DNA from 2 places in the Pseudoalteromonas sp. P1-30 genome. Region 2 is predicted to be linked to the other one. Evidence: riboswitches for the same ligand, from Rfam matches in the RefSeq annotation. Region 2 holds a riboswitch; the other holds the start of a gene.
The links. A riboswitch is a leader RNA that binds a small molecule or an ion and turns the genes downstream of it on or off. The one in region 2 is predicted to bind lysine.

Region 1 (12,092 bases), on a different contig from region 2:
ATATCGCCTTGCTTAACAAACGCGCCTTCAACAAATTGTTCGGCTACTGAAATAACTTGCCCGCTTACTTGTGCAACCAGCTCTGTACGGTCTTTAGGTTTTACTACGCCGTACGATTTAACATCGAGCGTTATTGCATCAATGTTTACGTTTTGCGCAGCAACAAGTGGGCGAGTGTCTTGCTCTGGTTTTTCTTCTGGTGGCGTTTTCATGGCTGAAAGGCCAAAAGCGAGTGCAATCCCGGCTGCTAAAACCGCGACTGGTAATAAAATTTGTTTTTTAGTAGCCACAAGGCATTCCTTCATATATTTGGTGACAAGGCAATAATACGCAATAAAGTGTTTACAAGGCGTTTTAAGATGTAACAAAGCATTACATATGTGTATTACAAATAAAGAATGGGCTAGGCAGGGTGTAAATTTAAATACAAAGGCCTGGCTTTAACTAACAGAGGTATTTATGAAAACAGAGCCTATGGCATGTCGCTTAGGCTGCGGCGCATGTTGCATTGCCCCAAGTATTAGCTCGCCAATCCCCGGTATGCCAAACGGTAAAAAAGCCGGAGAGCGTTGTATTCAGCTTGATGAGAACAATTTATGTAAACTATTTGGCGATGAAAGCCGCCCTAAAGTATGTAGCGATTTTAGCGCCACGCGCGATGTATGTGGGTCAACTAATGCAGAGGCTCTAGCGCTTATTACCGAACTTGAGCAGTTAACCTAGCTTACGAAGTTAATACACATATATTTACATTTATCTATTACTGAGTAATTTTTTAAGTAATTAAAAGCTGCGCCTTTCACGCGAGCAAGCTCTGCGTCTACCGCAAATGTGTAGATATACGCTTATTTTGTAGACGTAAAGCTTGCTAACGTTACAGGCAAAGCCTGTAAAAGTGGATTATTTACAAAGAGATTAAGAGGCGCTGCGCTTTTAGAGGGAGAGATTAACTCTAAGTAATAGTTGGTTTGTGTTTTCTCATTTACTACTCATTTACTACTCATTTACTACTCATTTACTACTCTACTCATTTACTACTCATTAGCTTCTCTTTGTGCAACTTTTTAGCTTTGCTTTATATAAAAACGTGCTGCTTTTGCTGGCTTAAGGCCATAAAGTGAGTAACTCACAAAGAGGGCAAGAGGCGCTGCGCTTTTAGAGGAAGAGATTGATTTTAAGTATTGGTTGGCTTTTGTTTTCTCATTTACTACTCATACGCTTCTCTTTGTGCAACTTTTTTGCCTAATATAGAGCTTTTATAAAAAACACAGCGTCTACAAATCAAAGTATAAATTGAGTTTGTAAACGCCGGGTTTATTTTCTACCAACTGTACGTTGCGCTTAGCGTATATTGTTCACCACGCCCTGGTGTACCAGGTATTTCTTCAAACGACTCATCCCATAAGTTATCTGCCGCTAAAGTAATAAATAAATTGCTTAACTGAGGCGGGGTTATTTTAAGCGTTAGCTGGGTAAATAACGCGTTGTCGTCGCCGTTTCTAAGCGCATTTTTGTGTTGTGTACGCCATTCGTTATCTATTCTAAATTCTAAAATATCAGTTGGGTTATACACAGCGCCAAGTGTTAAACGGTGATCGGGGAAGTTTAACGCGTAAAAACTGGCATCAATATCGGCAGCGCCGTAGTTCTCTGATTTATGTAAATAGGTATAGCTAGCAATAAGTTTTGTTGTATCAAAGTGCTTAGTCGCTAAAAATTCAACCCCTGCAGTATCAATATCAACCGGGTTTGCAAAGCGCGCAGAGGTGGAGTCAAAATTAAAGGTCCAGTCGGTTAAGTTATTATCTTTTCGATAAAAAATAGCCGAATTCAACTGCCAGCTTTGCTCTTCAAGTAATAAACCTAGCTCTAAGTTTGAAGTAGTTTCGCGTTCAAGGTTGTAGTTACTTCTAAATAATCCACCAGAATCGCTGCCGCCAATAGCTGTATAGCCTGCAACTTGGCTCGCCTGCGCGTACGATAAATAAACACTTTGCGCTGTGCCGTCATTATTTTGGGTATTTAAGGTTATATCACCAATGGCAGATACCTCAGCATCATCACGGTTTGTATCGTCATACGCAGCCCCTAAACGAAATATAAGCTGTTGGTTAGCCTTTAGCGCCATAGTGTATTGGGGCAATATACTCAGCTTATAATATTTTCGTGAGGTAAAGTTGTTTTCAAGTGTGGTTGATTCAATCGAGTCATCAATAAATTGTGCTGAGTAATTGATTGCAAATGCATTGCTTTGTGCATGGCGGCCGGAAAGAGCAAGCGACTTAACCTCGCTTTTATGAAACGCTTCGAATGCACTTGGGTTTTCGCGCGAGTAAATATAGTGATCGTCATGGGTGCGGTAATACGCCGATACTTCAAAATTACTGTTCTCAGCGTAATTTTTTTTGTGATTAAGCATCCAAAGGCGGGTTTCTAAATCTTCAGTTTCGTTAACGCCAAAAGGGGTATACAAGTTAGGCCAGCCAAAAAACTTATCTTGCGAGCCATAAAATAAATCGGTTTGGCTATTCTTACTTGCCAATTGCACGCGAGCTGAGGCGCGCGAAAAGTCATGGTCACCATTATCAATAGTGCCATCACTTTGCGAGTGAGAATATTCACCTTCAAAACCTAAGGTATAGTCAGCTAAGCTATCAAGTTGTGTGTTTTTAGCAGCATGAATGCTTTGAAGATTAAAGTCGTTCGTACCAGTACCAAGCGATACACTACCGCCAGTAATAATCGGTTTCCAACCAAACGAAACCGTACCTACAGAGCTGTTCATACCGTACAGTGCGTTATCGGCACCGGTTAAAACGGCTGGGCCGCTTAGCATTTGCGGTGCAATGGGAATTTCAGCAAAATAATGACCAGATTGCGGGTCAAGCAGGGTAGCACTGCCTACTCTAAAGCCGGTGTTTTCAAAAATACCGCCACGAATAGTTACATCAGCTTGTGCCTCAGCCATATTTCGTGATTGAAGATCTACACGTGGGTCGTACTCTAAATTAGAAATAGGCGAGTCAAATGTACCTACAGGCAGTTTATTCGCAGTTGGCGAAGCCTCCACTGTTATTTGCTCGATTGAAGACTCATCAGATAACGTATTAGCATAAGCAAATGGAGTAACGCTGCATAATAGTGCAGGCAATATAATGTGTGGTGTGCGGTTCATGTGTTTCTCGTCGTTTTTTTATTTGTAGCTGCGGTTACAATTAATTTCAAAGCTTATATTTGAGCATGATAAAATAGCCAAATGTAACAGCAGTCATTTTGTGCGCGATTGTACATTAATTTGTTAATATCTGCATTTGATAACCATTCACACTTTTCTCATTAGGTAACATTTATAATGGATATTAAAGAACACAATACTATTTACTTTGCTGGTGGGTGCCTATGGGGCGTACAAGAGTTTATGAAACACTTACCAGGTGTTGTTAGCACACAGGCAGGGCGCGCTAATGGTACAAGTAAAACTACAGATGGCGAATATGATGGTTATGCTGAATGCGTAAAGGTAATTTTTGACCAAAACGCCGTTAGCCTAAATAAGCTGTTTGACTACTTTTTTGAAATTATTGACCCATACAGCATTAATAAACAAGGGGATGACGTAGGCCCTAAATACCGCACTGCTATTTACAGCAAACACCAAAGCCATTTAGAGGCAGCAAACAACTATATCAAAAAGCGCAGCGATGCCGATAAAATTGTAGTACAGGTAGAGCCGCTAACTAATTACGTACCAAGCGATCCTGAGCATCAAGACCGTTTAACCAACCACCCAGATGACTATTGCCATATACCTTTTGAGTTATTGTATAAGTATAAATTGTCATAGAGCTATGCTTAGATTACAGGTTACTCAGGCCTTTCAAAGCGATACAATTTAAACGAGCCAGTTTGAAGAGTTGTACCTTTGTGGTTTGAATACATATAGCCTTTGAGTTCACGGTTGTCTTTATGAATAATTAGCTTATTTGCGAAGAGTGGATTGCTGGTAGTGATTTTCAGTACGTTGTCTATTTCTTGAATATCTTGTGGCATAAAAGTGGTGCTGATTATGTCATTGGTTCCACTTGCAAAATAGGTGAAATATGACTCTTTATTTGGGTGAAATTCAATACTTACGAGTTTTTGATTGCCGTCTAAATTTAATAATCCTACCCAAAAACCATATAAACCTGACTTTTCTATAGCTGCTAATTCATCTATTCTAGAGCGGTATTTATCTATGAATGTATGGACGGTAGATTGCCTTTCTTGTTTTTCCAACCGGTAAGTTTTTGACATGACAAAATCATCGTCTGCATTAGAATAAATTTCTAACACCTCAAATGAATTATCTAAATAACGGCTTAAAATTAATGTAAATTGCAGATGCTCTTTATTAGGGCTAATGAGTTTGATAGTGCAATTAATGCGATTGCATTTAATATCGTTATCATTAAACGCAATTGATTTATTTCTATGAAATGCACTGGCGATATTTGCAATGATTAAACGGTGTTCTCCGTTTTCTTTTATTTCCAGTACATTGTATTCGAAATTATCTTTGTAAATGCCTTGCCACAAACCTGGAGTTAATTTTAAATTTTCCGCATGTGCGGGGAGCGAAGCAAAAAAGACGAACAGAGTGACTGTAAAATATTTTAAAAATGCCAAGGTATGAGTCCTTTATTAACAAAAAAGCTCACATTTTGTGAGCTTTTTAAAAACTAACTTTAAACTTACAGCTGCTTTTGCGGCGGGAAGTTGCTTAAAATATTAGCGACTGTTTCTTTAATTGATGCTTCGCGTTGCTCAGGCGATTGTTTTTTCTTTAAACGGCCTTCTTTTGCGCCGCGCCATACAAGCTGGTTTGATTCGCGGTCAATAATATCAATTACTAACGTACCCACTTCGTATTCACGGGCGCTAATATCGCGTTGAAAACCCGTACCCCAGTATCCCCAACGTGCGCCGTAGCCTACGTTAAAGCTGTCTACTTCTAGCTCTTTATCTACCGATGCATGGTAGTTAACTAGTACGTCAGCTTGGGCTGGGTCTACTAAGCTCATACCTAATGTTTGGCTAAGCTCTTTATTAACGGCAGTACGTACACGTTTTTCCATTAAGCCGTTAATTTGGTAGTTTGTGGTGTCTTTGGTTAGGCTCGCGTTTTCTACCCAAGCAAATGTTTTAAAATTACTAAAGTTGGCTGATTTGTCGTAATCCCAGTCAGGGGTTTGCGTACAGGCTGTAAGTAATGTCAGCGCTGCAACAATAAGTATATTTTTCATTACCTTTGCTCCAATAAAATGCGTTAATTTAAAATAACACACATCGTTTAAATGTGTATTAGTTTAACGTCCTATATTTTAGTTTAGTTGGTTTGCCTTAACGGCCAATTAATTGTGTTCAACTTCAATCCAGTCTTTTTCGTCTACCCAGTTTTGGGCGCCATCTTTTACTGAACGAATAGGTACAATGTAATCACAGCTTACCTGCGGTTTAACCGAGGCAAAAATTGGCACAAAGCCAAAGCTCAGTGCCGTTTCTATGATTGCTTTTTGGTTTTGGGGGTCAATGTCTGCCGCTTCATCAATATAAATAGGTATACGGTAAAGGTTTTGTTCCTGATCGCTTAATAAGTAACGAATAAACAACATGCCACATAATAACTTAATAGTAATACGAGTGCCGTTTGAGCCAGCTGAATCGATTTTTTCAAAGTGTTCGATTTCGCCAGCGCGGTTAACCACTTCAAAACGAATATCAAATAAGTCAGTTAATGTAAGGCCTGCTTTGTCGGAGGCAAGTTTTATTAGGTGATCTTTTGCTTCGTTTACCGCGCTTTCGCTGTAAGGTTCTTGGCTTAATAAGTCAAGGGTGTCGCCTTGTTCAAACTGATGCGACGTGCTGATAATGGTATCAATACTATCAACCAGCATTTTGCGCGGTATTACGTTAATTTTAAACGCTTGAAGGTTAGAAATACGGTGCTGGCTTATGCCTTTATTAAAGCTGTTCATTTCGCGGCGAAGTCGGTCTAAGTCTTCACGCAAGCCTTTAATTGTGGCGGCTACTTCGGTCAGGGCTACGCGGCCTTGGCGCTCAACGGCATCGCGTTCGTTATCAAGGTTATGAAACGCGCTAATCAACTTTTGGTATTTAGTAAATTCGTCGTTTTCGTTATCGAACTTAGTAATACCCGCGTTATATACATGCAAATAGGTATTACGTACGTTTATGTCAAAGTTGCGCAGCTCTTGGCAGTCTTTATTAAAGTGATGTACTAAGTCGCTTAAGTTATCAAAGTCGACTGTTATATCAATCATATACGGGGTAACTTTACCGCTGTATAAATCAAGCGTGTGGTCAATTCGCTCGCTTTTAACTTGGCGTAGACGCTCAGTTTGGCGACTAATTTGCTCTTGCTTAGATTTAATTAACGAGCGCCTGTCAGCAATTGAGCCACTATTTTTTTGAATGTCTTGTAGGTAGTCGTCAACTTGTTCGCGCTCTGCTAATAACTGCTCTTTTAGCATGGATTGCGCTTCTACCGACTGCTGCATTACCTCAAATTGCTCTAAGCGTTTTAGGGCGCTCTCTGCGCTCATTAGCTCATCGTAAAGTGCATCTTTTTCTTTTTGTTTATCGGCCACGTTAGCGGCTACTTCGCGCTGTTGTTTAAACTCTTTTAACGAGCGTTCCAGCGCGTCTAGCTGAGCGCTAAGCTGGGCTTTGTTTTCGCCGCTTTGCATTTGCACTGGGGAAAGTTTTTTAAGTTTAATGCTTGCCCCTGGTAGGGTTAGTACACCGCCTTTAACGTTTTCGCTTAATAACGATAAAAATTCCCCAAAGGCGTCTTCATCATCAATGGTTATATCGCCATTGCTGGTGGTGGCAAACGAGAGTATATCGGGGTTTAAAATGCGCGATATTTCTTCTACCTCTTTAAGTGATAGGTCTTCGCGCATTCGAGTAAACAAATTAAACTCAAGGTTTTTAAGCTGCAGTTTTAAGCTTTTAATTTGTTTTTGGGTCTCGCTAATGCGGTAATCAAGCGTGTGTAGGCTTTGCCCTTGTGCGCTGGTAATAGAGTGCGAAAGTGACTCGTAGTCTTGCTTAAGTTGGCCAAGGTTGGCTTTAAGGGTGGCTTTATTTACCAGTTCAAATTCGCTTTTAAGAGCGCTGTAATCTAAAAACCATTGCTCTATTTGGGTTTGCCTGCGCTCTATATCGCGCGATTGCTGTACGTATAAGCTTTGCTTTTGCTCAAACTCGTGTTTTTCGTGCTCTATGTCTTCAAGGGCAATGGCTAGTTCGCTTAGTTGCTCTTCTTGGTAGGTATCAAAGTCTATTAATGCTTGATCAATTTTAGGCGCGTAGGCTGCTAACTTACCTTTAAGCACCGTTTGGTTCTCAAGCATTGATTCAAGCGCTGTTATTGGCTCTTGCATTGATTCAAGCGCTTTTAATTCGCGTTTAGCCCGATTTACTTTATCAAACGAGCGACGCCATACTTCGTAAAAGTCCACTTTAGAGTTAGACATATGGCGTTCAAACACACGCAGCATAAAGCGTTTAACATCGCTTGCACCCAATTTGTGTAAGTTAAGAATACGCCTAAAAATTTCTTTATAAATGGCGGAGTCTTGCACGTTATTAAGCGGGATCATTTTTAAATTAATGTCGCCGTCAAAAGGGGTTGCGCCGCCGGTAAGTAGGGCGTTTAGCTCTTGTGCTTTAAGCTCTATAGGGTTGTAACCTTGCGTTTTTAAATGATTAAACAGCTTGGTAAACTTAATAATGGTATTACCTTGTGTGTACTGCGCTAAATCAAGTTTGCCTTGATAACAAAAGTACTGGTGCGCGTAACCGGCTATTTTACCAAGGCCTGCTACACCAATAACCACCGAGCCATGGGGTAGGTTGGCTTCAAGCAAAATGTACGACTGATCTGATGAAAAATAAAATTTACGGGTTTCATCTAAATCGTGCCCGTCCCATTCGGTTAGGCGTAAATCGTTTATTAGCGGAAATTGCAGGGCGTTTATAACCGAGCTTTTACCGGTATTGTTTGGTGCACAAATAGAGCTGCTTTTATCAAGCGGAATAACACATTTTGCATAACCTGCGGTATTAAGTAGGGCGAGTTTACTTAGTCCGTATAAGTTTTTCATTGCTCGTCCTCTGTAATGTAGGTTTCTTCGTTTACTTCCATAAGTGCATCAATATAGCGGTGAATAGGCGCTTGTAGCATAAAGCCGCCTTCGACTTCGCGGGCAAGGCCTAAACGTACCATGCGCAGGTATACGTCTTTTCGTAAATCTGAGCCCGAAAATATCTCAAGTTGATCAAACAAGTGTTTATTAATTTGCACTAAGGTTTGCATCAGTTCTAAGTCGTTTACTTCATCAAATAGGGCACGCATTGGGTCTTTACCCGTATTGGCAAAGTGCTCAATTAAAATGTAAATAGTCAGTGCAATAGCACGGGATATTTTACCCATGTTTGGCGTGCTTTCGTCGCTGGCAAAGTAGTAAAAGCCGCGGCTGTCGTGTTTTAAATCGTGGCCAAGGGCGTTAAATAAGGCGCTGTAAGATTCTATGTGCTGGTCAAGCTCTTGCCACATTACGTTGTCTTGTTCGCAAATATGGTAACCCGCACCTAATTTTTTATTAATGGCTTGTAGGTGCGTAAGCTCGTCTAAGTTTATATGTGTCATGTGTTACTCGTCTGCCTGTGTATCTGGCTGAGGCGCAGAATTAAATGGGTATAACGAAAAATGCTGGCCGGCAATTTTTACGCGTGTTTTTTCATCGCTTTGGCTAATGTGAATTTCACTGTCGCTGACTAGTTTTTGATATAAAAATAGCATTTCGTCGGCGTCTAATTCTGGGTAGCTTTCATCTAAAAATTGCAGTAATGGCTGGGGCTTTTTACGTTTTTTATTAAAGCGTTTTGCAAAGCTTGTTTTAACATCGTGGTAATCAGGAATGTTTGGCGTAACAAATGCCGGCACGTCTTGTTGCTCTGGGAGCTGGTATTCTTCGTGTTCAAATTCTACCAAGCTGGCCATATAGGCAACTATATGACGCTGCTGGCCAAGCGAATAACGCTGCGCATCGCTTACAAAGTTTGGTTGTACCGCGCTTAGCATATTGTCTACGCCATTTTTACGCACAAGGCCCAGCACTTTTGCTGCCTGGCGGGTAATTAGGTTATTACGGCGTAGCTCTTCGCGCAGTGGCATAAGCATATCGGCACTTTTGCGTAAGCTTTCTCGGCCAACTAAATGCATTTCGAGTATACGAGTACGCAATTGCTCAAGCATACGTTTGTCGTTGTAGGCTTTGCCTGAGCGTTCAATGTGCTCTATTTGCTTACTTATTTGCTGCTCAATAAGTGTAAAACAGGCATGAAAGTCACCGCGAATATCGACCATTTCAAGCATCGGTTCTATGTATTCATCAAAGGCTTCTATTACCGCTTTGTAGCGCTTTTGCAAAGATTGCACCGCGTGATCAGATTTAGCTTGCTCAACAATGTTTAAAATAGCGTTTTCGTTGTGCGCGTAAAGCTTCATTATTTTACGCACCCGATCATCCATAATGCGGCTATAGCGGCGTAAATCGTCATAGTCTTCTATTTCGCCGGCATTATCTAATCGGTTTCCTAGGCGTGCTAAATCATCAACCAAAACGCTAATTTCTTGTGCTAAACCTAGGTGTTCTTCTTGTAATAAAAAGGTCGCAAAATCGGCAATGGCGCGGTTTATTTCAAGCTGGGATGATTTAGCCAATGGAATAAGTATATCTTGATTGAGCAAACGATTTGTTTCTTTGTAAATGCGCTCGTTTGTCCACGTGGGCTGTTTTTGCTTAATGGCGTTTTGCACGTCTTTGAGGCTAAAGTCGGCCATTTTAAAACGTTTAAATAATAGCTCTAAAACACCCCAGTGTTCGCTAAGGGTATTAAGCAGCTTTTTAGCTGGGATCATAATGCGGTGATACATCCTAGTAATGAGTTAACTACGCTTAAAGCAGAGCGTAGTTTTTATATTTTTATAATAAAAAGTACTCGTTATTAACTGGCTTAATTTACACATTTTTTTAGCTGGCGTACAGGCGAGTTACATTAAGCGCTGTAAAAGTAGCCAGCAATGTAAACCCGGGCTAAATTATTCGCGTTATATTAACTAAAACACCTTGACAGCTAGACGTCTAAACGATAACTTTCAAAGCCCCGCTACATAGTGGGGTTTTGTTTTATTAGCCACAAGTTAATACAACATTCAGAAGAGGTGCGATACTTAGGTATTCAATGGTAGGTGACGAACGCCCATAACCATTAAAGAGGGAAGTACTCGCCGAGGAAAACAAGGTTACGTCAACCGTGTTTTTCGGTTTATGGGGCTGAATCCCCAAAACTGTCACCAACTTAGGTGGAGAGCTTCTGGCAGCGGACACATCTTATTTGCATTCCTTTGCCAAGTTCTTCTTGTTTTTTAGCGGTTTGGATACCGCGAAAGGAGACGAAATGACTACCCAATCAGTGCCACAAACAGTATCAGGCGCAAAATCAGATTACATCGTTGCCAAATTTGGCGGAACCAGTGTTGCAAACTTTGAAGCGATGAGTCGCTGTAGCGAAATTATTGTTGCAGATAAAAGCGTACGTATTGTAGCTGTGAGCGCCAGTGCCGGCGTAACTAACCACTTAGTTGCACTGTGCAAACCCGACCTTAGTAAAGAGCAGCGCCAAGAACACATAGATGGCGTATTGGCTATTCAACAGGCTATTTTAGATGAGCTGTCGCTTGATGCCGATTTAGCCGTAGGTTTTAACGAAACGTTAAAAGCGTTTCAAACGTTAGCCCTTGAAACACTCACCACTGATCAACAACACGATGAGCTGCTTAGCTTTGGCGAACGTTTATCGTCTTATTTATTTGCTCAAGTGCTGCGCTTAAAAGGCTTAAATGCAGATAGGTTTGATGTGCGCAAAGTGCTTAAAACCGACAGCCAATTTGGTAAAGCAACGCCCGATGTTGCGGCCACTGCACAAGCCGCTAAAGACTTGTTAATTCCGTTATTAGATGAGCAAGTAATAGTTACACAAGGGTTTATTGGTAGTGATGAATTTGGCCAAACCACAACGCTTGGCCGTGGTGGCTCTGACTACAGTGCGGCGTTATTAGCAGAGGCTATTAACGCTAAAAGTGTACACATTTGGACCGATGTAGTGGGTATTTTTAGCACCGACCCACGTTTATGCGCTAAGGCAACGCCAATTGCTCGTTTAAGCTTTGATGAAGCAGCAGAAATGGCGACATTTGGCGCAAAAGTATTGCACCCTGCAACTATTTTACCAGCAAGCCGTAGCCATATTAATGTATTTGTAGGCTCTAGCCGCGAGCCAGAGCGCGGAGGAACGTGGATTGAGCGTGAAAAATCGCAGCAGCCAGGTATTCGTGCCGTTACGCAGCGTAAAAACCAAATATTGCTAACGCTTAAAAGCCCAGAAATGTTATTAGCAAGTGGCTTTTTGGCCCGTGTATTTACTATTTTAAGTGAATTTAATATATCGGTAGATTTAGTTACTACCTCAGAAATTAGTGTTGCCATAACCCTAGATAACGCGCCTAATGCCTCGCGACCTGAGCTTGAGCAAGCGTGTTTAGATAAATTGGCCGAATTTTGTCATGTATCGGTTGAAAATAACTTAACCTTAGTTGCGCTTATAGGGTCTGAAATACAGCTACGCCAGCACGAAATGAACTTAATGAACGTATTAAAAGAGTTTAATATTCGATTAATTTGTCATGGTGCAAGTAAGCACAACTTATGCTTTTTAGTAGAGCAAAGCGAATCAGATACCGTGGTACAAGCAATACACAGCCGCTTATTAGAAAGCGCTGCTTAAGCTTTTAAAGCCAAGTTATTCAGTATCCAAGTTATTAAGTATAAAGCACCGCCAGTCGGTGCTTTTTTTATGCGCCACGCTTATATCAAACTCCTCATTGGCAACCGTTATGCTGTTACTCGATGCTGTAAGGTTTAACAAAGAAAATTCATCAAATACATTTGGGCTAAGCAATT
Region 2 (12,092 bases):
TGAGTTGCGTTTAATTAATACTTGCTGAGTAGCACTTGTTGTTGCGCCATCATCATCTTCTACAGTTACTGTAAAGTTGACAGTTACATCTTCTGTAATATCGGGGGAGAGGTATGTTATTTCATTTGAATTTGGGTTTTGTGCGCTGAGGTTTAAAGTCGAGTCATGCTGCCAATAATAATTTACTATTTCTCCATCTTGATCTGATGCGCTGGCAGTAAGTGAAAAGCTGGTTTTTTCTTGTATTTCGCCTTGCCCAGAAATTGCTACAGAGGGAGCTAAGTTTACGCTTTCGTCGCTATCCTCATCTTTATCAAAACTACAGCCCGACACTAAAAAACACGCACTCACAGTACTCGCTATTAGTTTTAATCGGTAGTTACTTTTATATTCCATTATGTGCTCCGTGAGTTGTTTAAAGCGGAGCAAGAAAATACTTGTTGATTGCTCCCTCAATCATTAACAAATGTTATTTTGACTTATAATTGTTCATTTTTTGTTAACTTTCAAATTAATTTACTAGTTATTATGCTAATTATTTATTTCTATTGCTTAGTTATTGAAAGCATAAGATTTATTTTAGCCAATAAAAAACCCGCCTAAGCGGGTTTTTTTAAAACAGCTTTAAATTATACAGCTTGCTGAATAATTACGTTGTCTGCTTTTTTAGTGTACTGAGGCATACGGTGGAAGTTCAAGTAACGGTATGTATCTGCAGCCGTTGCATTGATTTTCTCTGCGTATTCTTGGTACTCAGCTGGTGTAGGTAATTTACCTAAAATTGCCGCTACTGCAGCAAGCTCAGCTGATGCTAAGAATACATTTGCGCCTGTACCTAAACGGTTAGGGAAGTTACGTGTTGAAGTAGAAACAACCGTTGCTTTATCAGCAACACGTGCTTGGTTACCCATACACAGTGAACACCCTGGCGTTTCGATACGTGCACCAACACGACCAAAGATACCGTAGTAACCTTCGTCAGTTAGTTGGTCTTTATCCATCTTCGTTGGTGGAGCTACCCAAAGTTGAGTTGGGATACGACCAGTAAAGCCATCTAGTAATTTACCCGCAGCACGGAAGTGACCAATGTTAGTCATACAAGAACCGATGAATACTTCGTCGATTTTCTCGCCAGTAACATCAGAAAGTAAACGCGCATCATCTGGGTCATTTGGAGCACAAAGGATTGGCTCTTTAATTTCTGCTAGGTCGATTTCTACAACGTGCTTGTACTCTGCATCAGCGTCAGCTTCCATAAGTTCTGGGTTAGCTAACCACTCTTGCATTGCATTAATACGACGTTCGATTGTACGTACATCGCCGTAACCTTCAGAGATCATCCACTTAAGCATAACAATGTTAGACTCAAGGTATTCGCTGATAGACTCTTTAGAAAGCTTAACAGTACAACCTGCTGCTGAACGCTCTGCTGATGCATCTGATAATTCAAACGCTTGTTCAACAGTTAAGTGCTCAACACCTTCAATTTCTAGTACGCGACCAGAGAATTCGTTGATTTTACCTTTTTTCTCTACTGTTAATAAGCCTTGCTTAATACCGTAGTAAGGGATTGCGTGTACTAGGTCACGTAAAGTGATGCCTGGTTGCATTTCACCTTTAAAGCGAACCAAAATAGACTCAGGCATATCAAGTGGCATAACACCTGTTGCTGCTGCGAACGCTACTGCACCTGAACCCGCTGGGAACGAAATACCTAATGGGAAACGTGTATGTGAATCACCACCAGTACCTACAGTATCTGGTAATAACATACGGTTTAACCAAGAGTGAATTACACCATCACCAGGGCGAAGTGAAACACCGCCACGGTTCATGATGAAATCAGGAAGCGTATGGTGAGTGTTTACGTCAATTGGTTTAGGGTAAGCAGAGGTATGACAGAATGACTGCATTGTTAAATCTGCAGAGAAACCTAAACATGCTAAGTCTTTAAGCTCATCACGTGTCATAGGACCTGTAGTATCTTGCGAACCTACAGTCGTCATTTTTGGCTCACAGTATTGGCCAGGGCGAATACCTGCTACGTTACATGCTTTACCAACCATTTTTTGCGCTAGTGTAAAGCCTTTATCAGACACTTCTGTTACTGCTGGTACTTTAAATACGTCAGTAGCACCTAAACCTAAAGAGGTACGTGCTTTGTCTGTTAAACCACGACCAATGATTAGAGGAATACGGCCGCCGGCACGTACTTCATCTAAAATTACGTCTGATTTAAGCTCAAAAGTAGAGATAACGTCATCAGTACCGTGGCGCTTAACTACACCTTCGTATGGGTAAATATCAATTTGATCACCCATGTTGAACTCATCAACATTTAACTCGATTGGTAACGCACCTGAATCTTCCATTGTGTTGAAGAAGATAGGCGCAATTTTGTTACCTAAACATACACCACCAACGCGCTTATTAGGTACGTATGGGATATCATCACCCATAAACCAAAGCACAGAGTTAGTTGCAGATTTACGAGAAGAACCAGTACCTACAACGTCACCTACGTATGCAAGCGGTAAACCTTGAGTTTTTAATTCTTCAAGTTTAGTGATTGGACCTACTTCACCCGCTTTGTCAGGAGTGATACCGTCGCGCTCATTTTTTAGCATTGCTAAAGCATGAAGTGGGATATCTGGACGTGACCATGCATCTGGTGCAGGTGATAAATCATCAGTGTTTGTCTCGCCGGTTACTTTAAATACAGTAACAGAGATTTTTTCAGCAACAGCTGGCTTGTTAGTAAACCATTCAGCGTCTGCCCAAGATTGAATAATCTTTTTAGCGTGCTCGTTGCCTGCTTTTGCTTTTTCTTCTACGTCGTAAAATGCATCAAACATTAATAATGTGTTTGATAGACCTTTTACAGCGATAGGCGCAAGGGTTTCGTCATCAAGTAGCTCAATCATTGGGGCGATGTTGTAACCACCTAACATTGTACCTAATAGTTCTGCTGCTTTTTCTTTAGATACTAATGGAGATTGTGCTTCGCCTTTAGCAACTGCCGCTAAAAAGCCTGCTTTGATGTATGCTGCATCATCAACGCCTGGTGGTACGCGGTTGATTAGTAAATCTAAGATGAACTCTTCTTCACCCGCTGGTGGGTTTTTAATTAGTTCAATAAGATCAGCCGTTTGCTGAGCATCTAATGGCGCTGGTACGATACCTAACGCGGCACGTTCTTCTACGTGTTTACGATATTCTTGTAGCACAATATTGCCCTCTTGGTGACGTGAAAGTATTCGGTAGCGCATCATGCGCAAAAAAAGTAACCCAATACTTATAGTATTCTAACGCGGGATTATAAAGCTTTTATGTATAGATGAAAATCCATCCAGCTAAGCAACTGATTATACCGACTATAAATATTATGAATAGTGGTAAGCGTAAATTCTATTTTCGTGAATGTTTGTTAAGTAATAATCATTCTTGTTTAATCAGGTTAATACTGCATATGCAGTTTTAAAGGCATAAAAAAACCCAGCACTAAGCTGGGTTTTTAAAATAAAGTAAGTAACTATTAACGCTTAACTTTTACACGTTCAATAGATTTTACATGTGCTTCTACACGACGGTTTTCAGCGTGAGCTTCTTTCGTGTTAGCTGTGTTTTTAAGACGTTCTTCACCTAGACCAACAGTTGTAATGCGATCTTCAGCAATGCCATCTTTAATTAGCTCTTGTGCTACATCATCAGCACGCTTTTTAGAAAGCATCTTGTTGTAGTTTGCGTTACCTACAGCTGATGCGTGGCCTTCAAGTAGTACAGTTGTATCTTCGTGCTCTTTTAAAAACTCAGATACTGATGCAATGTCGTCAAAGTAACGTTGACCAACTTGTGCAGAATCATGTGGGAAAGTAACTAATAAGCTTGTTGTTACTTCACGGTCTTCGTATAAAGTACAGCCATCGCCATCAACAGCGTCTGTCATTGGCGTGTTAGGACATTTATCATCTTTATCTAGGATGTTGTCGTTGTCGCTGTCTTTAGGTTCTACAGGTACTTCTACTACTGCTGTAGGCGCTGGCTCTACAGGCTGAGCAGGCATAGAGTTTTGGCCAAATAAGTAGTTAATACCAATTTTAGCACCTACATCTGTGTAACCTTTATCAAGACCTTGGTATACCGCAGTTTCAGCGTTTACGAAAAAGCCATCAGTAATAAAGTGTTGGTAACCAACACCTGCGTTTAAGAATGTGTTGTCATCTACTACGTCCATTTCTTTAATACCGAATAGACCGTAGAAAGGACCGCCGTCAAGGTGGTAAAGCGCATCAATACCGTAACGCTCGCCGTCGATATTATTACGATTGCCCGCAGCTTTATCGAACGCGTTAAAGTCCATATCTGCATACTCAAGGCGTGCGCTCCAGTAATCGCTGAAACGGTAACCTGCTTCTACACCCCAACCAGTTGACTCGTTTACGTCAAGGCCAGCTTGAGCGCGCATGTTTTCCCATGACGCATCATAGTAGTCACCAAATGCACCAATGTAGAAACCTTCTTCTTTATCGGCAGCGAATGTAGACGCGCTAGTTGCAGCTAACGCAATTGCAATTGTAAGTGATTTTAATTTCATTGTTTTCTTCCCATTTTAACAACTTAGAAAATTGTAGCTAATCAATACTAGCTCAACCAGTTTTATACACACTACCCGAGCTTTTGTTAATCGATACTTAACGAAAAATAAAGTTTATAAATTTTTTCAACGATCTACAGGCATTCCAACCACCAATTGTAGGTTAAGTAAAAATTTTTACCTAATCTGCAATTAATAAATTATGGTAATTTATAAATAGTTACTTTTTATGAATGCGCACAATAACACCGAGCGAGTAACTGCTCAATCATTGTACACTGCATTATTTAAAAATGACTATTTATAATCAAAAACTTACAATTAATTACAATACTTAAGTACCGCAAAAAGTTTGATAGCCCTTGTCATCTTTACCTGTCTCTTGAAAGCGGGCTAAGTTAGCTGTTTTATCATATGGGTTACTCATCACCGTTAAAAAGTCGCTTAGCAGCTCGCTCTCGCCGTGCTGATTATATTGCGCAAGTATTTCTTCGACGATGTGATTACGCGGTATAACCCTTGGGTTAGCCGCTCTCATTAGGTTATAGCTGTTTTCATCACATCTTTTTTGCCATAACTGGGCCCATTGCGTTAATTCATCTGGCACTTTGCCACCCTTTAATGACTCGGTTAGGGCATCAAAGGTGTTGGTGTAATCGAGCTTATGCTCTTGAAATAACAATAATAACTTACTTACAAGCTCTACATCGTCTTCTTTATAACCTGCTAAGCCTAATTTTTGTGCCCACATTTGATTATATTGCGCGTTAAATAACGTAGAAAACTGATTAATTAACGGCGCCATTAAACTTACAGCTTGTTCGTCATCTTCATGTATAAGCGGTATTAGGCTCTCGGCTAAACGCGCACAGTTCCAACTTACAATATTTGGCTGATTACCATAGGCATAGCGACCTTGCTTATCAATTGAGCTAAACACGGTATCAAAATCAAAGGTATTCATCATTGCACACGGGCCGTAGTCGATAGTTTCGCCGCTTATCAAGGTATTATCAGTATTCATAACGCCATGAATAAAGCCCACTCGCATCCAGCTAATAACCAGCGCTAGCTGACTATTTATAACGGCTGCTAAAAAGTCTAAATAGCGCTGAGCCCCTGCTGATTGAATACTTGGGTAATGACGCTCAATGGCTACATCAGCTAATTTTTTTAATCCCTCTACATCACCTTGAGTTGCTAAATACTGAAACGAGCCAACGCGAATATGGCTACTTGCTAAGCGGGTAACAATTGCGCCTGGTTGCGGCGGATTACGATAAACAGCTTCACCTGTGCCTACAACAGCCAAACACCTCGTGGTTTTAATCCCTAAGCCATGCATAGCTTCGCTCATAATATACTCGCGAATAGCGGGGCCTAGTGCACATCGCCCATCGCCTCCTCTTGAAAAAGGCGTGGCGCCTGAGCCTTTTAACTGAATATCCCACAGCTGATTTTTATCATCGCTGATAGCACCCAGTAAGTGCGCTCGCCCATCCCCCAAGCGCGGCGAAAAGTGCCCAAACTGATGCCCAGAATAGCCAAGCGCTACAGCATTTACCGGTTGTGGCTCGTTACCAGCAAAAGTACTGGCGCGCAGCGCAGGCTCAACATCTATCTTAAACTGCTGTGCTAACGCTTCGTTCCACAAAAGTAATTGCGCAGCAGCAACGCTTGATGGACTGTCCTCTATTGCAAAGTTATCTGCTATGTCTGTGTATCTTGGCACTAGTTTCATGGTTAATCCTCTGTTTGTTGGCTTATGCCTACGCGATTGTCGCCCACGCTGTAAGCCACAATTAAGCTAAGTTCTTGCAGGCTCAAACCACTTTGCTTTTGCATTTCGTTAAAAAACGCCTGTGCGCCAGTGAGTGACTTTTTAGTTTGCAGGCCGCCATCTATAATTTTGTGCGCTCTTAGGTAACTTTCCACATCTCGCGAAAGTAAAAAAGTATCTTTACCAAGCGCTCTTAAGGCATACGGGCCTGTATTGCCGCCCAAACGGGCGCCGTGTTTTTTTAAATGCGCCCATAAACCAATAATGTCATCGCCTGGCCAGTTAGCTACAAATTGGCTAAAACTGCCATGTTGCTGTGCTATTTCGTGGATCATGTATGCATTTTCAGGAATTGTTTTTACCTTTTTATAATTACGAATAATGCGCTCATCAGTTGCTTTTTGCTCGAGCATATCGGGCGGCATCATAAGTAATTTATCAACACTAAACTGCCAAAAAACCTCTCTAAAACCTGGCCATTTACTGTTTATTACCGACCAGTAAAACCCGCTTTGAAATACTTTACGGGTAAACTCTTCAAGCCAATCGTCGTCACTTAATGCGCTTAATGCTTTTTTAGATAAGGGTTTTGCGAGTAATAACTTAAGCATTTTTTCAGAACCTTTTCGCTCTACTGCTCGCTTATAAATATCGCTAAATTTTTCCATACTTATTAAATACCTCATCACTGCTCATAGGGTTAGTTTACGAGAAAAGCAGCTAATACGTAACCACCCACATTTTCGATGAACTAATCTGTATCCTGCAACTTGACACCTAGACGGCTAAAATGTTTTAATCGCCGCAATTACCCTATTTAAATTGTATTTTGTTAAACCTTTTGCGGTTAAACAAAATACAAAGGGCTAGAAGAGGTGCGTTATTCAGGTAGCGTATGTTAGGAGCGCAAACTCCAGTGAGCATATGTGAGGGGAATACCGCCGAGAGGTAAACGCTTTTGCGAAGCAATTACTTCGGGCGACTAGGTTGAATCCTAGCGACTGTCACCAATAGCTGTTTTAGAGCAGCTTATTAGTTTGGTGGAGAGCTTCTGGTCTTAAATAATAAAGCCGTGCGCCCTATTATTTTAAGCCCATTCGCTCTTCGAATACTGTTCGAACGACGTTAATGCGGCTCACATCATACAGCCTCCTTAATATCTCGAACACCTTATAGGTTCGTAAGAGATGATTCACAACTTCAATTTAGACGACTACGCACTGTGGACAGCGCTTGTTACGCCGTTTGATCAACAAGGTAATGTTGACTACGGCACGCTCACAGCACTTGTTAGCGAACAAGAAGCGGCACACAACGGTATTTTACTGCTCGGTAGCACAGGTGAAGGCTTAGCCCTTACGCTTAAAGAGCAGCAAGGCATTGTTGAGCACGTGTGCCAATTAAAACCCAGTGTACCGCTTATGGTTGCTGTTGGTGGTAATAATTTGGCCCAACAAAAAGAATGGGTTAGCTACTGTAACCAATTACCTATTCACAGCTACTTATTAGGCTCGCCTCTTTATGCAAAACCAGGGGCTGTAGGTCAAACACATTGGTACGAAAGCTTATTAAACGAAAGCGCGCATCCGTGTATGTTGTACAACGTACCTGGGCGCAGCGGTGTAAGCATTCCTATCGAAACCATTGAAAACTTAAAAGCGCACCCAAAACTGTGGGCTTTAAAAGAAGCCAGTGGCAACATCACCCAATTTGAAGCATACCGACAAGCCGCGCCTAATTTAGCGCTATACAGTGGCGACGATGCACTTATGCCCTACTTTGCCCAAGCAGGTGCAAAAGGCTTAGTTTCGGTTGCGGCCAATGCATGGCCTTTGCAAACACACGAATTTGTAAAGCGCAGCCTAAGCGGTCAACACCCCAATTTATTTGCTCAGTGGACTCGCGCTATCAATAGCCTATTTGCTGTAGCAAACCCTATTCCCGTTAAAGTGCTAATGCACCAGCAAGGGCGTTTAAATAGCCCACTGTTGCGCCCACCTTTAACGCATCTTGAGTTAACGCAAACCGATTGCATTACCACTGCAAACGACACCATTTTATCTTGGCATTAAACACAGGTTTTTATAATGAGCTGGTTAGAACTACTAAATAATTTAGAATCGGGCGCAGTACGCGCAGCATCACAAAACGAAAGCGGCCAATGGGAAGCTAACGTAGAAGTAAAACAAGGCATTTTAGAAGCCTTTAAAAATGGAACTAACACCGAGTTTGCAGGCGGGTTTGTTGATAAGCACAACCTTGCACCGCAAGAATTTAGCACTGAAGATGGCGTGCGTATGGTACCAGGTGGTACCAGTGTTCGCCGCGGTGCCTACGTAGCTAAAGGCACTATTATTATGCCACCAGCGTACGTAAATATTGGCGCATACATCGACGAAGGTACTATGGTTGATAGCCACGCATTAGTGGGTTCATGTGCACAAGTTGGTAAAAATGTACATTTAAGCGCAGCTGTTCAACTTGGTGGTGTACTTGAGCCAATTGGGGCAAGCCCAGTCGTGGTTGAAGACGATGCGTTTATTGGCGCAGGTTGTGTCATTGTTGAAGGCGTAGTGGTTAAAAAAGGCGCGGTACTTGCCCCAGGTGTGCGTTTATCTGCCACTATTCCGGTTTACGACTGTGTTAACGAGCGCCAGCTAGATAAAGGCGAGCCAATTCCAGAGTACGCTATTGTAATACCAGGCTCTCGCCCTGCGTCTAACGAATGGGCTCGTGAGCAAGGCTTAAGCATGTCGTGTGCACTCATTGTTAAATACCGCGACGAGCAAAGCGATGCATCGTTATTGCTAGAAGAGGTTTTACGATAATGAGCTTTTTGAGCACGCCTATCAAGGCCGCCGTAAATACACTTACTCAGCAACTTGATACACCTTTTTTTGTTTACGACTTAGACAAACTAAACGCACACCTTACCCGTTTAGTTGCGCAAACCGATGTAAAGCTTTGGTATGCGGTAAAAGCCAATCCGCTTTCTAAGGTTATTCAATGCCTAGACAGCGCCGGATTTAACTTTGACGTAGCAAGTAAAGGTGAGCTTGAACAAGTCCTTGCACAAGGTATTAGTTCACAGCGCGTGCTCAACACAGGGCCTGCAAAGAGCCCTAAACAAATTAAACACTTTATTGAGCGCGGCGTGCGTATTTTTGTTGCCGAAAGCCTCAATCAAGTACGTTGGTTAAACCAGCAAGCGCAGCTGCAAAATACGCAGCTGCAAGTATTACTGCGTGTGCAATTACGCTGGCCAGAAGGTGAAAAAAACCCATTAGGGGGTGACAGCCTTACTCCGTTTGGGCTTGGTTGCGATGAATGGCAAGCGCTCAATACTGGCGATTACCCAGCACTTAATTTTGATGGTCTGCATATTTTTCAGTGGGGCAACATGCTTAGCACGCAAAAGCTAAGCGAGCTGTGGTCGCAAATGATTGCACCGCTTACCACCTTGGCTAATAACTTAAATATAAACCTGAAAATTTTAGACTTAGGCGGCGGTTTAGGTATTCCTTACACACCAAACGATGCAACACTTGAGTGGGATGGATTAATCACCGCGCTGGCAAAAATTAAAAAAGATGCGGGTGTAGACGAGCTTTGGATGGAGCTTGGCCGTTACGCTGTAGGCGAATGCGGACATTACGCTAACCCCGTCGTTGAGTGCAAACAAAACTACGGGCAACAGCAAGTTATTTTAACCGGTGGTATTAACCACTTATTACGCCCTGCTGTTACAAGCCAAGATTTTCCTGCGGCGTTACTGCGCGAATCAACAGCGCCAGAACAAGCAATGAGCTTATACGGCCCATTATGTACTGCCCTTGATTGCCTAGGCGAGCATACCCTACCAAGCGATTTAAACGAGCAAGACTGGCTGGTGTTTAGCCAATGTGGCGCCTATGGTTTTACCGAAAGCATGCCCTATTTTTTATGCCATGAACTAGCTGCAGAATACGTGTTACAAAATGGCGAGCTCACGTGTGTGCGCCAAGCAGAAGATGCCAATCACTACTTAAGGTAATAAACATGAGCATAACAACACCCATTAGCCAAGAAAATATTGTAGTAGGGGAAGTAGCAAACGGCTTACCCCTAACTATTCCGGTGTATCGCTTAAAAGGCGATGGCAACGGGCCAAGCGTGTATATTCAAGCCAATATGCATGGCGCCGAGGTACAAGGTAACGCGGTTATTTTTCAGCTGCTAGAGCAGTTAAAACAGCTCAATTTAAAAGGCGACATTACCTTAGTACCTTATGCTAACCCTATAGGTTGTAATCAAAAATCAGGGGAATTTACCCTTGGCCGATTCGACCCTATTACTGGCACTAACTGGAACCGTATGTATCACTACAATAGTGATTTAGTCACCCAGTTTGCACACGAGCATAGCCAGTACGACGATGCAACTTTAAAAAGTAATTTTAAAAAAGCCCTGCTTGATGAAATAGATGCCAAACTTAATGGCCCAGCTTACTTGCTCAATACCGGTAAACGCATTGCGCTTAACCTGCAAAAGCTTGCGCATCAAGCAGATATAGTGCTCGACTTACACACGGGGCCTATTTCAAGTAAGCATCTGTACTGTCCAACGTATGCCAGCGACAGTGCACGTTATTTTAATATTGAACACGTACTGCTTATTCCAAGCGACTTTGATGGCGCAATGGATGAAGCTAGCTTTTGCCCATGGTGGCATCTAAGTGATGCACTTAGTGCGCAAGGCAGGGACTTCAATGTACAGGTTGAGGCCTTTACAGTAGAGCTAGGCAGCCAAGAAAAAATAGATTTAGCAGCCGCCTTTGATGATGCAAACAGCATTTTAAGCTATTTGAACCATAAAAATGTATTGGTAGATGCAGCGCATCAACCTAAGCAGATGACCCGTTATGCGTGCCATTTAGATGACTACTTTGCTTATTATGCGCCGATTGGCGGCATGGTTGAGTATGTTGCTCCGTTAGGCGCACACATAAAGGCAGGCGAGCCAATAGCCCATATATTACGCATGGAGCGCTATTTAACTGAGCAGCCCCTACAAACATTAAGCCTTGATTGCGATGCAATTGCTATTTTGCATTTTGCCTCAGCAAGCGTAAACCAAGGCACTGAACTTTATAAGTTTTTTACTAACGTATTTGAGTTATAACGCACCGCGCTATAACTCCCCCTTCTCATTGCGTGAGAGTAAGTTAACTAACTTACAATATAAGCGGCTATATGCCGCTTTTTTTGATCTGTGATAACGGTGTAAACGTAAGGTAATCAAATAAGTGTAAATTCAGTGAAAGTTCACCGTTACAAATGTAAAAACACGTTATAATTTATAAATCTACCTTACTCTCAAAGGAATAAACAATGAGCTGGCGTTATTGGATTGCAGTTACGGCTTTACTAAGCACACCCTCTTTTGCCCAACAAGAGGTTAAAAAAAATGAACAAGACAACGACATAGAGCTAGTTAAGCAATGTATTTTAAATGAAGTAATTGGTGGCGATGGTAAGCAAACCTTAGACGAGCTGCGTACAAAATGCTCCGCCCTTGAAGAAAACAAACAACTTACCGCACTTGATAAACGCAAGGCTCGCGAAGAGGTAAGCAAAAAAAATCGTAACGTAATTACGCCGCATAAACGTAACTACATTTTACCTTTATCGTATGTCTCGCACCCTAACGATCGCCCGTTTGATGGCTTTGACGAGCTAA

Region 1: linked by a shared signal. The riboswitch ahead of lysC (lysine-sensitive aspartokinase 3) and the one ahead of dapA (4-hydroxy-tetrahydrodipicolinate synthase) in region 2 are both predicted to bind lysine.

The regions. Positions count from the first base shown of each region.
Region 1 is NZ_LKBC01000006.1:139,775-151,866, forward strand. Features, by position in the region: gene AN395_RS11935 (efflux RND transporter periplasmic adaptor subunit) at 1-290, opposite strand, end outside; gene AN395_RS11940 (YkgJ family cysteine cluster protein) at 460-723, shown strand; gene AN395_RS11945 (TonB-dependent siderophore receptor) at 1,322-3,175, opposite strand; gene AN395_RS11950 (peptide-methionine (S)-S-oxide reductase) at 3,353-3,844, shown strand; gene AN395_RS11955 (hypothetical protein) at 3,865-4,668, opposite strand; gene AN395_RS11960 (DUF4136 domain-containing protein) at 4,734-5,285, opposite strand; gene AN395_RS11965 (hypothetical protein) at 5,394-8,171, opposite strand; gene AN395_RS11970 (condensin complex protein MksE) at 8,168-8,716, opposite strand; gene AN395_RS11975 (hypothetical protein) at 8,720-9,991, opposite strand; lysine riboswitch at 10,282-10,454, shown strand; gene lysC (lysine-sensitive aspartokinase 3) at 10,531-11,916, shown strand; gene AN395_RS11985 (4'-phosphopantetheinyl transferase superfamily protein) at 11,932-12,092, opposite strand, start outside.
Region 2 is NZ_LKBC01000010.1:29,440-41,531, reverse strand. Features, by position in the region: gene AN395_RS14195 (PKD domain-containing protein) at 1-396, opposite strand, end outside; gene acnB (bifunctional aconitate hydratase 2/2-methylisocitrate dehydratase) at 630-3,227, opposite strand; gene AN395_RS14185 (OmpA family protein) at 3,536-4,594, opposite strand; gene AN395_RS14180 (YdiU family protein) at 4,929-6,335, opposite strand; gene AN395_RS14175 (DNA-3-methyladenine glycosylase I) at 6,338-7,042, opposite strand; lysine riboswitch at 7,237-7,433, shown strand; gene dapA (4-hydroxy-tetrahydrodipicolinate synthase) at 7,562-8,446, shown strand; gene AN395_RS14165 (2,3,4,5-tetrahydropyridine-2,6-dicarboxylate N-succinyltransferase) at 8,462-9,202, shown strand; gene AN395_RS14160 (PLP-dependent decarboxylase) at 9,202-10,407, shown strand; gene AN395_RS14155 (succinylglutamate desuccinylase/aspartoacylase family protein) at 10,413-11,534, shown strand; gene AN395_RS14150 (phospholipase A) at 11,744-12,092, shown strand, end outside.